One region of the Bacillus aerius genome, then DNA from elsewhere that is predicted to be linked to it. Evidence: predicted binding sites of a transcription regulator. Region 1 holds the regulator's gene; the other holds the start of a gene.
The links. The regulator LexA, encoded in region 1, represses DNA repair genes until DNA is damaged. The targets are predictions, from matches to a motif close to CGAACATATGTTCG.
Positions count from the first base shown of each region.

Region 2: a site for LexA is predicted at 4,100-4,113, ahead of uvrB (excinuclease ABC subunit UvrB). Genes of this name have one in related genera too.

Region 1 is NZ_JARYHO010000001.1:1,766,796-1,773,169, reverse strand. It holds gene tkt (transketolase) at 189-2,192, opposite strand; gene M2353_RS09035 (DUF896 domain-containing protein) at 2,381-2,611, opposite strand; gene M2353_RS09030 (YneB family resolvase-like protein) at 2,681-3,328, opposite strand; gene yneA (cell division suppressor protein YneA) at 3,346-3,657, opposite strand; gene lexA (transcriptional repressor LexA) at 3,817-4,437, shown strand; gene M2353_RS09015 (hypothetical protein) at 4,485-4,928, opposite strand; gene M2353_RS09010 (IseA DL-endopeptidase inhibitor family protein) at 5,225-5,767, shown strand; gene M2353_RS09005 (STAS domain-containing protein) at 5,800-6,374, opposite strand, start outside.
Region 2 is NZ_JARYHO010000001.1:3,196,966-3,203,339, forward strand. It holds gene uvrA (excinuclease ABC subunit UvrA) at 1-2,039, opposite strand, end outside; gene uvrB (excinuclease ABC subunit UvrB) at 2,047-4,032, opposite strand; gene M2353_RS16685 (CsbA family protein) at 4,323-4,568, opposite strand; gene M2353_RS16690 (PEP/pyruvate-binding domain-containing protein) at 4,853-6,374, shown strand, end outside.

The DNA of each region.
Region 1 (6,374 bases):
TCCTTTCACATTTCGTCAATCTCGCTTATTGCTTGTATTATACAAAAATGTGAAAGAAAGAATTGTCTATATATGAAGCAAGAAGAAACTAGTTTTGTCAAAAAAACAAGAAAAAAGAAAAAAGTTTGCAGAGCATAGTGAAAAGCTCTGCAAACCGTCTGCAAAAAAGCATGATGCTTGGAGACTGATTATTTATTCAGCTTTGCTTTTACGCGGCTCACCACGTTGCTGACAGTGAAACCGTATTTTTCAATAATGGTTTCGCCTGGAGCAGAAGCGCCAAATTTATCAATCGCAATCACATCGCCATCAAGGCCAGTGTAACGTTCCCAGCCAAGTGAAGCACCCATTTCGATTGCAACACGTGCTCTCACTGCTTTAGGAAGAACGGACTCTTTGTATTCGTCTGACTGCTCATCAAAGCGATCCCATGCAGGTAAGCTCACGACAGAAACGCGAATGCCTTCTTTTTCAAGTGCTTTTTGCGCTTCAATGGCTAAACCTACTTCAGATCCTGAAGCAAGTAGAAGAGCTTCTGGCTGTGCATCAGCTGCTTCAACGACGACATATCCACCTTTTTCTACGCCTTCATACGCCTTCTCTGGTGCTTGATCAATCGTTGGAAGGTTTTGACGAGTAAGAACAAGCGCTGTCGGTTTATTCGTTGAAGATACAGCAATTTTCCATGCTGCAGCTGTTTCGTTTCCATCAGCTGGACGAATCACAGAAAGGTTAGGCATCGCACGTAATGAAGCGAGCTGTTCAACTGGCTCATGCGTTGGTCCATCTTCCCCAACCGCAATGCTGTCATGCGTAAATACATAAGTGACAGGAAGTCCCATTAATGCAGCAAGACGAATGGCAGGTCTTAAGTAGTCAGAGAAAACAAAGAATGTTCCGCCGAATACACGAAGTCCGCCGTGAAGTGCCATACCGTTTAATGCTGCACCCATTGCGAATTCTCTCACACCAAACCAAATGTTTCTGCCAGCGTAATTCTCTCTGCCAAAGTCAGTTGTATCTTTGATTGTTGTTTTATTTGATCCAGCAAGGTCAGCAGACCCGCCAATAAAGAATGGTACTTGTTTAGCAATGCCATTTAATACTTCTCCCGAAGAGGCACGAGAGGCAAGGCTTGAACCTGCTTCATAAACAGGAACCTCTTGATCCCAATTCTCAGGAAGTTTTCCTTCAATCGCAAGCTTCAGCTGAGCTGCTAGTTCTGGATATTCTTTTTCATATTGCTCAAACAGTTCATTCCACGCTGCTTCTTTTTTCTGTCCAGCGTCTTTAACAGCTGTTTTGAAATGATCGTACACTTCAGAAGGTACATGGAAATCTTCTTCAAACGTCCAAGAATAAGCTTCCTTCGTTAGCTTCGCTTCCTCACTGCCAAGCGGTGCACCGTGCACCCCAGACGTTCCCGCACGGTTTGGAGATCCGAAACCGATTGTCGTCTTCACTTCAATAAGTGTAGGTTTGTCTGTACTTTGTTTGGCTTTTTCAATGGCAGCCGTCACTTCGTCAATGTTATTGCCGTCTTTTACATAAAGAACTTCCCAATTCATCGCTTCAAAACGATTCTTCACATTTTCAGAGAAAGAACGATCGAGGTCGCCATCTAAAGAAATGTCGTTTGAATCATAAAGAACAATTAAACGGCCTAAGCCTAAATGACCAGCAAGTGAAGCAGCTTCAGAGGAAATGCCCTCCATTAAGTCTCCATCTCCGCAAATGCTGTATGTATAGTGATCCACAACATTAAAGTTATCTTTGTTATACGTTTCTGCAAGATGTCTTTCTGCAAGTGCCATTCCAACAGCCATCGCAATCCCTTGTCCTAAAGGACCTGTTGTCGCATCTACGCCTTCTGTATGTCCAAACTCAGGATGTCCAGGTGTTTTGCTTCCCCATTGGCGGAATTGTTTTAAATCTTCGATGCTCAGATTGTATCCGCTTAAATGAAGCATGCTATATAAAAGCATAGAGCCATGTCCCGCAGATAACACAAAACGGTCTCTGTTAAACCAATTTGGATTTTGCGGACTTACGTTTAAGTGATTCGTCCATAAAGCGTATGCCATTGGTGCAGCGCCCATCGGCATTCCAGGGTGACCGGAATTCGCTTTTTCAATTGCGTCTATGGAGAGAGTACGTATTGTTGCAATAGATTTCAATTCAATCGTTTCCATATAAATCCCCTTCCGTATCTTGTGTACACCATTATCATAAATCTACTGTCCTTTTTTCACAACTATTTCACGCCGAAAAAGAAGGATTTTGTCACATTTAGTTTATCGATCACCTAAAAACTTATGCAAATATGAAAAAAGATGAGAATATTCCTCCCATCTTTTCAAAAATAAAGAAATGATGACCTTTAATGAAGATTCTGGTCTCTTTCTCTTTTTAATTTTTCTGGTGTGACATCGTTTCCTTCTGGATCGACGATTTTCACGGTTTTGAGTGTATTTTTCATAGAAGAACGAAAAGCCTTTAAATATTCCTCTCTTAATTGCTTCTGTTCTGTTTTCTCAGCGTCCGACAAACCGGCCTCTTTCGACTTTTTTGAAAGCTCATTGATTCTTGCAAGCTGTTCTTTAGAAATCATGACAAACTCCTTTAAAACATTTTCTCTACATACTACTAAATATCAGTCATTTTTACAACAAATCACGCTTTAAGTCGCAAGCCCTTTTTCATATTCTTGGTACCTTCTATGGACGGTTGCTTTTGAAATGTCAAAACCAAGTGCCTGCAATGTCGCTGCAATTTCAGCGAATGTCATGTTGTTTTTTCTTAATCGAACAATTTCAGAAATCGGTACTTCAATACGTTCGCGGCCAGGCGCCTGTTCTTGGTGTTTTAAATTTAGTTCGGGTTGATACCCTCGCTCAACAGCTTTTTTCATCCCACGCTTAATTTTCAAATTATGAATTTTCCGCTGATACTCTTCTACAACGCCTACAATTTCAATGACCATCTCGTCTGCTTCTGAAAGCTCAAGCTCTCCTCTATGAAATACGCTGTACACCTTGACTTTTTCTTTAAACAGACAATGAAGAAGAGCGATTTTCGCCTGCCCTCTTCCAAGGCGTGTCTCATCTTGAATGAGAACAGCATCGATTTCTTCCTCTTTCAGCGCAGCCAGCATGTCAAAAACACCGTCACGATCAAGATCGTATCCACTCGCTTTTTCTTTAATCACTTTGACTACATTCATCTTTTGCGCTGCAGCTAAAGCAAGCAGTTCTTCTTCTTGTCTTTTAAGCGAGGTTTCTTGCTCTTCTTTGGCAGTACTTACTCTCGCATAAATGATTGCATTCATGTCTTCAATCGACCTTTCTACTGTACTGTTGCAAGTTGATATACGACTGGATGCTCTTTTTTAACTGGAATCACAAGGATATCTCCCGGCTGGATGTCAGTTGAAGCGAGATCATTGTGTTCAGTTACCCAGTCAATAAAAGCATTTTTATCGATTGATTTACTGTCGTTTACTTGATCAGCTAATCCCCAAAGAGTATCACCTGATTGAACCTCTATTTTAACATATTGATTTGGATCATTATGGCTAGTGACTGCAATAAGTGAGAGAAATATGCCAACGATGAATGAGAATAGCCCAATAAAAATAATAGATTCCTTTAACCTCATAATGTCATCTCTCCTAATAGAATGTGTGTTCGTTCTTTCTGACACTCATTATAAATACGAACAAACGTTTCTGTCAAACGTTTTTTTCGAACCTATGTTTGTACTGTTAGGAAAAACATGCTATAATTTCTTTAAAATTGACGTTTTGAGGTGCAAAAGATGACGAAGCTATCAAAAAGACAACTCGATATCCTGAAATTCATAAAAGAAGAAGTAAAAAGCAAGGGTTATCCCCCATCCGTTCGTGAAATTGGCGAAGCTGTCGGTCTAGCATCAAGTTCAACTGTCCATGGACATTTAGCTAGACTAGAAACGAAAGGTTTAATTAGAAGAGACCCGACGAAACCTAGAGCGATCGAAGTACTAGATGAAGAGGAAATGAATATTCCAAAAAGCGCTGTAATGAATGTTCCAGTCATCGGAAAAGTCACAGCAGGCTTGCCTATCACGGCTGTTGAGAATGTAGAAGAATATTTCCCACTTCCAGAAACTTTTGCAGCACCAGATGAACAAGTATTTATGCTTGAAATTATGGGAGAAAGTATGATCGATGCAGGTATTTTGGACAAAGACTACGTGATTGTGCGTCAGCAAAGCACTGCCAACAATGGAGATATTGTGGTGGCTATGACAGAAGAAGATGAAGCAACAGTGAAACGTTTTTATAAGGAAGATACACACTTTAGATTACAGCCCGAGAATCCATCAATGGAACCGATTATTTTACAGAATGTGAGTATACTAGGTAAAGTGATTGGCGTATTTAGAAATATTCATTAAAAAAAGCCGGTATTTCATCAATTGCTGATGAGAGCCGGCTTTTTCTTTTATGAACAAGAATATGCAAGAATACTAGAGCTTGGGAACGAGCCAAATGTAAAGTTCGGCCATATGAAACCCGTTGTACGGCCAAAAGGCTGCGAGGAAAGAACATACATGAGAAATACTTGACCGTTTCTAAGGAACACAATGGTCCACCTTCTATTACATCCAGCTGCAAATTGAACCGTTTGCTGGCTTCCGCCTACACTCTGCCCTGCAATGAGCGGCTGCATACTTTGAGGCTGAGAAACTGCTTGTTGATATTGCGAGATGATATGCTGCGGCGGGGCTGGCGGGACCGACTGTCCTCCTGCACCTTGCCCTTGCCCAGTTCCTCCAAATGGCAAGCCGGGAAATCCTCCAACTTGAGAAATAGGAAACGCCGGCATGCTTTGTACCTGCCGATCGTACAAGTACCCATTCCACGTACCTTCATATGGATTATACATACTAAACACCACTTTCTTAGACATTCATCACGACAGTATATGTCATACATAAAAAAAGAGTGTTGAGGAGACAAATAGAAATCTTTCCAAAAGACGTTTTATTCTTCTTTAGAACGGTTAAATACTAATGAGGAAGAAAAAAATAAAAAAATGAAAACTTTTTGTCTCCCTCAAACGTTATATAGATAGAAAGTAAAGAAATAAAAAACATTTAGATTTAATGCTTGTAATATCTATGTAACTATTGTAACATTTGTAACATAAGAAGTTTTCATTGAGAAAAGGAGGCAATCGCCTTGAAAAAATTATTTGTTTTATTAACCGCTATTATGCTTATGATCTCATTACAAACAACAACACTGGCCGCTTCCAAAAAATCAGCCGCTTTGACAAATAAAGAAGCGTTACATATTGCCCTTGATGCAAGAGAACACTTTTGGAGTGCGATGTCAGGCTACAACATTAAAGAGCATTCAGATTACAAATTAAAATCATTTACTTATAAAGATATGACTTACAACTACCTGTCTAAAACATTTGATACAAAGAAAAAACTAAACAGCTATCTATCTCAAGTTTTCACAAAAGATGCCATTACTCACGGTTTAAAAGACTATCAGTTCATCGTTCATAAAGGAAAAATGGCTGTGCCAGTTGGTGACGGAGACAATATGCTTAATTGGGATAAGGCAACACCTAAACTCGTCTCTAAGAAAAGTACAATCCGCACATACGAATTCACAGTTCCAACACTTGATGGACGCAAAGTAAAACGTACTGTCACTTTCGAGAAAGTACAAAACGAGTGGAAAGTAACAAAAATTGACGCTGTGATCTAAATAAAAACCAGGCCGTTTACTAGGCCTGGTTTTTATATGGATGAAAATTCAGTCATACGATCTAAAGCGTGAGCAAGTGATGAAGCCGTTTGAAATTCATTAAAAGGAAGTCCAAGCTGTACAGCCGTTTGAGCAATTTCTGGTCTAATCCCTGAAATGGTCGTATCAACCCCAATTAACCGAAGTGACGTGACAAGATCAAAGATTTGATGTGCTACCATCGTATCAATGATGACGACACCTGATAAATCAATACATAAATGTTGAACACCTTTTTGCGAACACTGTTTTAATGTATTTTCTAAGATAATCTTTGCTCGCGCAGTGTCAATATCTCCAACTAAAGGCAATAAGGCAACATGACTTTTTAACACAATGACTGGGGAACTCAGCTCATAAATCATGTCTCTTTGTGCAACGAGTTTTTTGGTGGTATTTTTCACATATTGCTGAATAAAGACATGAATTGAAATGTTAAATGCCTCAGATATCAAATCATACCAATAAAATATTCGATCAATGTCAATATCACCTTGATGCTGTTTTATAAACTCTTTTAAGTAATGAAGAACCACTCTTTGATTGGACATATATTCTCTCACGACGT
Region 2 (6,374 bases), 1.4 Mb from region 1:
AAGTGATCCATTCCTTTGATTTCTTTGTGCTGTCCTGGCTTCGCTTTTGCTCTGTGCAGTTTTTGGGCAAGGGATTTCAATAAAATTTCATTCACAAGTGTACTTTTCCCTGATCCTGACACACCCGTCACAGCGGTAAAGACACCTAAAGGAAACTTCGCATTCACGTTTTTAAGGTTGTTTTCTTTTGCCCCTTTAATCTCAATGAAGCGGCCGTCAGGCTTTCGTCTCTCAATCGGAAGCGGGATGAATTTCTCACCAGATAAATATTGTCCAGTCAACGATTTTGCGTCCTTCATGACTTCTTCTGGCGTTCCAGCTGAAATCACTTCTCCTCCATGAACCCCTGCACCTGGTCCAATATCAATGAGATAATCAGCGGCAAGCATCGTATCTTCATCATGTTCTACGACAATCAGTGTGTTTCCGATATCACGCATGTTTTTCAATGTTCCAATCAATCGGTCATTATCCCGTTGATGCAGACCAATCGATGGTTCATCTAAAATATAAAGAACGCCTGTCAGTCTTGATCCGATTTGTGTCGCCAAACGAATCCGCTGCGCCTCCCCGCCTGATAATGTGCCAGCAGACCGGCTTAATGTCAGATAATCTAATCCGACATTATTTAAGAAGGATAAGCGCTCTTTGATTTCACGTAAAATGAGCTGGGCAATCTGCAAATCTTTCTCAGACAACTCAATTTTCTCATAGAAATCAAGGGCATCAGATACAGACAAATCGGTCATTTCTCCGATATGTTTGCCATTGATGAGAACCGCAAGTGTTTCTTTTTTCAGGCGATATCCTTTACAGGTCGGACATGGCTGATTGGCCATATATTTTTCCATCTGCTCCCGAATATAATCGGAGCTCGTTTCCTTGTAGCGCCGTTCAATGTTACGAAGCACACCTTCAAACTCGATTTCATTTTCACGGACCTGGCCAAAATCATTTTCATATTTAAAATAAATCAGCTCAGAGCCGCTACCATATAAAATTTTATCAAATAAATGCGCCGGAATATCTTTTACTGGAATATCCATGTCAATTCCATAGTGTGTACATACGGCCTCAAGAAGCTGCGGGTAATATTGTGAGCTTTGAGGCTCCCATGGGGCAATGGCATGCTGACGTAAAGTCAAATCCTTATTCGGAATCACAAGCTCTGGATCTACTTCTAGTTTAGAACCAAGCCCATCACAGCTTGAGCAGGCACCGAAAGGGCTATTAAACGAGAACATTCTTGGCTCAAGTTCCCCAATAGAGAATCCACAGTGCGGACAAGCATGATGCTCACTAAATAACAGCTCCTCTTGTCCAATCACATCAATCATCACACGACCTTCACCAAGTCGGAGTGCCGTTTCAAGAGAATCAGACAACCGTGCAGCCACACCTTCTTTCACGACAATTCGATCAATCACCACTTCAATGGAATGCTTTTTATTCTTTTCAAGCTCAATCTCTTCTGACAGGTCCTCCATCTCGCCATCAACTCTGACTCGAACGTAGCCCTGCTTCCGAATTTGATCAAGTACTTTCACGTGTGTTCCCTTACGTCCAGATACGATCGGCGCAAGCACTTGTAGTTTCGTTCGTTCTGGATACTCTAAAATACGGTCTGTCATTTGCTCAATCGTCTGTGATGTAATTTCGATCCCATGAATAGGACAAATCGGTTTTCCGACTCGAGCATATAATAGACGCAAGTAATCATAAATTTCTGTAACAGTCCCAACGGTTGATCGAGGGTTCCTGCTTGTCGTTTTCTGGTCAATACTAATCGCTGGAGAAAGCCCTTCAATCGCATCTACATCTGGTTTGTCCATTTGACCGAGAAATTGACGTGCATAGGCTGACAGTGATTCAACATACCTGCGCTGACCTTCTGCATAAATGGTATCGAAGGCAAGCGACGATTTTCCCGAACCAGATAAACCTGTAATGACCACTAGCTGATCGCGCGGGATATTGACATCAATATTTTTAAGGTTGTGGGCTCTTGCCCCTTTCACCTCTATTCGTTCCATAGCCATCTGGCATTCATCCTTCCGCTTTTAGCTCTAGCAATAGATCTCTTAATTCTGCTGCTTTTTCAAAATCAAGCGCTTTTGCTGCATCTTTCATTTCCATCTCGATGTTTTCGATCACTTTTTCTCGTTCTTTTTTGCTCATTTTTGACAACTTTGGTGCTGCTTTTGTTTCGTATTCTTCTGAATCCTCATGTACTTTTGTTGCCTTGATCACATCTCGAATCTTCTTATGGATCGTTTGCGGAGTGATACCAAATTTCTCATTATACGCTTCTTGCTGCTCACGTCTCCGCTTTGTTTCTTGTATGGCAATGTCCATTGATTTCGTCATATTGTCTGCATACATAATAACCCGGCCTTCTGCATTTCTTGCAGCACGGCCAATCGTCTGGATGAGGGATCTTTCTGAACGTAAAAAGCCTTCTTTATCCGCATCTAAAATCGCCACGAGCGACACCTCTGGAATATCCAAACCTTCTCGAAGAAGGTTGATCCCAACAAGCACATCATATTTTCCGAGACGTAAATCACGAATAATCTCAATCCGCTCTAGTGTCTTAATTTCTGAGTGCAGATAATTGACCTTGATTCCGATTTCTTTCAGATAATCTGTCAGATCCTCAGACATTTTCTTAGTTAAAGTCGTCACAAGCACACGCTCATTTTTCTCAACCCTTGCATGAATTTCCCCAATTAAGTCATCGATTTGTCCTTCAATTGGACGGACTTCAATGATTGGATCAAGCAAACCGGTTGGACGAATAATTTGTTCCACAACCTCTGGCGTTTTCTCAAGCTCGTATGGGCCAGGTGTTGCGGATACATGCACAATATGATTAATGTGTTTTTCAAACTCAGCAAATGTGAGTGGTCTATTATCAAGTGCTGACGGCAGACGGAATCCGTGATCAACAAGCACTTGTTTTCTTGCCTGGTCCCCATTGTACATGGCGCGAATTTGCGGGATGGTCACGTGTGACTCATCGACAACAATCATAAAATCATCCGGAAAATAATCAAGCAATGTGTAAGGTGTTGAACCAGGCGGACGTAAGGTGAGATGTCTTGAGTAGTTCTCAATCCCTGAACAAAAGCCCATCTCTCTCATCATCTCAAGGTCATACCTTGTCCGCTGCTCAAGACGCTGTGCTTCAAGCAGTTTTCCGTTTTCACGAAGCTTTTCCAACTGTTCCTCAAGCTCTTTTTCAATATTAATAATCGCTTTTTCCATCTTTTCTTCTCTTGTGACGAAGTGAGATGCTGGGAAAATAGCAACGTGGTCACGATCACCGAGAATTTCTCCAGTGAGAGCATCTACTTCACGAATACGTTCAATTTCATCACCGAAAAACTCCACTCTGATACAATGCTCATCTCGTGAAGCAGGAAAAATTTCAACGACGTCTCCTCGAACTCTGAAGGTTCCGCGCTGAAAATCTATATCATTACGAGAATACTGAATATCCACAAGCTTACGCAGCAGTTGATTTCGTTCAATTTCCATTTCAGTTCGTAAAGACAGCACAAGCTCTCTGTATTCTTCAGGAGAACCTAAGCCATAAATACAGGACACACTGGCAATGATGATGACATCTCTCCGCTCAAATAATGAGGATGTGGCGGAGTGCCTTAGCTTATCGATCTCATCATTAATGCTGGCATCCTTTTCAATAAATGTATCAGTTTGAGGCACATACGCCTCAGGCTGGTAATAATCATAATAACTCACAAAATATTCGACAGCATTATTCGGAAAGAATTCCTTAAACTCGCTGTATAATTGTCCGGCAAGTGTCTTGTTATGCGCAATGACAAGTGTTGGTTTGTTCACTTCTTTGATCAGGTTGGATACAGTAAAGGTCTTTCCCGTACCTGTAGCACCTAACAGCGTTTGATGCTGTTTCCCCTGATGGATGCCCTCCACAAGCTTTTCAATGGCTTTTGGCTGATCCCCTTGGGGCTGATAGTTAGAAACTAATTCAAAGCGGTCACTCACATCAAAGCCTCCGTTTCGTTACGAAATCTATCTAATGAATATATTATCATAAAAGAACACAAAAATACGAACTAAAGTTCGTGTCTGACTTGATTTTTATTTCCAATACAACCATACCCTCTCTGCCGTGGCTCATAACCCTCTAAAGAAACCTTCCTTTCAGTATGGAACATTTTGGAGCGAGATATTCGATCAGCAGAAAAACCATAAAAAAGAAAGCTGCACTCACTAGAATCGTAAGCACAGCTCCTGCAATCAAAAACATTTTCTATTCATCAAGAGGGATCACATCAATGATGTTTTTCAGCCTTCTCTCTTTTTTCGACTTCTTTCTTGGCCATAAACAATGCCCCGGCCACTAAAGAAATAATATCTAATCCTACGATAAAGTAGGTTTCTGTATAGCCTTTCATATACGAAGCAAATAAAAGCGCTGCTGTTAATGCAATGCCAACGTAATGATTATAAGTAACCTTTGAAAATAAAATAACGAGCAAGAAAGGAAAAACAAGTGCAAATATGGCTTTTGTAATCACAAAAACCCTCCCTCTACATGGTCTACTCCCTTGATTATAGTAAAGATTGGCATAATGAACAATTCACAGTTTTCAATTTCAGCTTTTTTCTTCTCGGTTGAAGACTTTTGATATAGATGAGGAGGAAAATTAGTGAAAACGTCCCCTTTCTAAAGATAGGTCTTTACGTCTTTGACAGTTACATCCAATAAATTCTATGATGAAAATGATAGTGCGCACTATCATTTTAAAAAACAAAAAGAGACAAATGAAACCATTGGCTATTTGGATAAGGGGGCATTCCCATGTATTCAGTATTATTTCATGCGGCTGAAGAATCCGCATCACTCGCAGGGGCAAAAGGCGTGAATTTAATTAAATTAAACAATCACGGACTGCCAGTTCCAGATGGATTTATTATTAAAACGAACAGCTTTGCAAGCTTTCTTTCATATCACAATCTCCATCCAACTGATCAAAATCTTGCCCGAAAAATCACAGAAGCTTCGTTTCCTTCACAAATGGAGACAGAATTACTTTCATCCTTTCAATCATTGTTGAAAACATATCCATCCGTTGCAGTGCGATCCTCTTCTGTTGCGGAAGATCTCGAAGGCGCCTCCTTTGCAGGTCAATACGAGACCTATTTAAATATCAAAACAAATGAAGAATTCTTGCAAGCCGTCAAAGAATGTTGGTCGTCTTACTTCGCAGCAAGAGTCGCAGAATATAAGGAAGAAATGATTGAGAATGAGGAAGAGATGCCGCTCATGGCTGTTGTTGTACAAGGATTGATCCATTCTGAAATCTCTGGTGTCATCTTTAGTGAGAATCCTGTATCAGGAAAAACAAACGAAGTCATGATGACTGCAAGCTATGGACTAGGAGAAGCCATCGTCTCCGGCCTTGTGACGCCAGATACATTTATTGTAAACAAAGAAACGTACTCAATTAAAAAATCACTAGGAACAAAAGAAGTGCAAATTGTCCCCTGTCAAGAGGGCGTCGTTGAACAACCCGTAGGTGAGGAGATGGCTGGCCAATTTTGTCTTCGAGATGATCAATTGATCCAAATCACGAAAATGACAAAACAAGTAGAAGAACTTTATGGACATGGAGTAGATATCGAATTCGGCATGTCAGATGGTACTTTTTATTTACTTCAAGCAAGACCGATTACTGCTTCTTTTTCCAATACAGCAAATGGCTCCTCAGGTGCAGCCTTTCAAATGAAACCTGAAGAGCTGCAAGACTTCTGGATCTCAATGGACGATCATATGCCTGGACCAACAAGTCCTCTTTTTTCAAGTTTGATCATACCTGCTTTAAAAAACGGGATGAAGAAAAACGGAGAGAAGTATCAAGTACCAGACCTTAATATTAAAGATATCAAGCTTTATAGAGGCCATTTGTATTCTTCACCGTCTATGCCAGAAGCGTCAGCGGAACCAGTTTTTGACGAGAGCCTATTCGAAATGTTTCCTCGTTTAAGCGAAAGAATGTATCGCATTTTAAAGCAAAACTTGTTCCCATTATACGAAAAACTTGATCAGCAAATCACTCAACCGCTAACAATTGAGGAAGCCATTAATGGCTTTCAAGAATTAAAGGAGATTTATCTAAGAGCGTATGACGACCATTTTGATATTGTCATACCTCAAGTCATTCTATCAGCGATCATTGAAGACATGCTTGTCACATATACTGGGGATCAAACACAAGTCGTTCTTCTGCATGAAATGATGATAGGTGTGATGAACAAGTCTCTTGAAACAGATCAAAAGCTATCTCACTTGGCAAAAGACGTTCTTCAAGATTCCGAGCTTC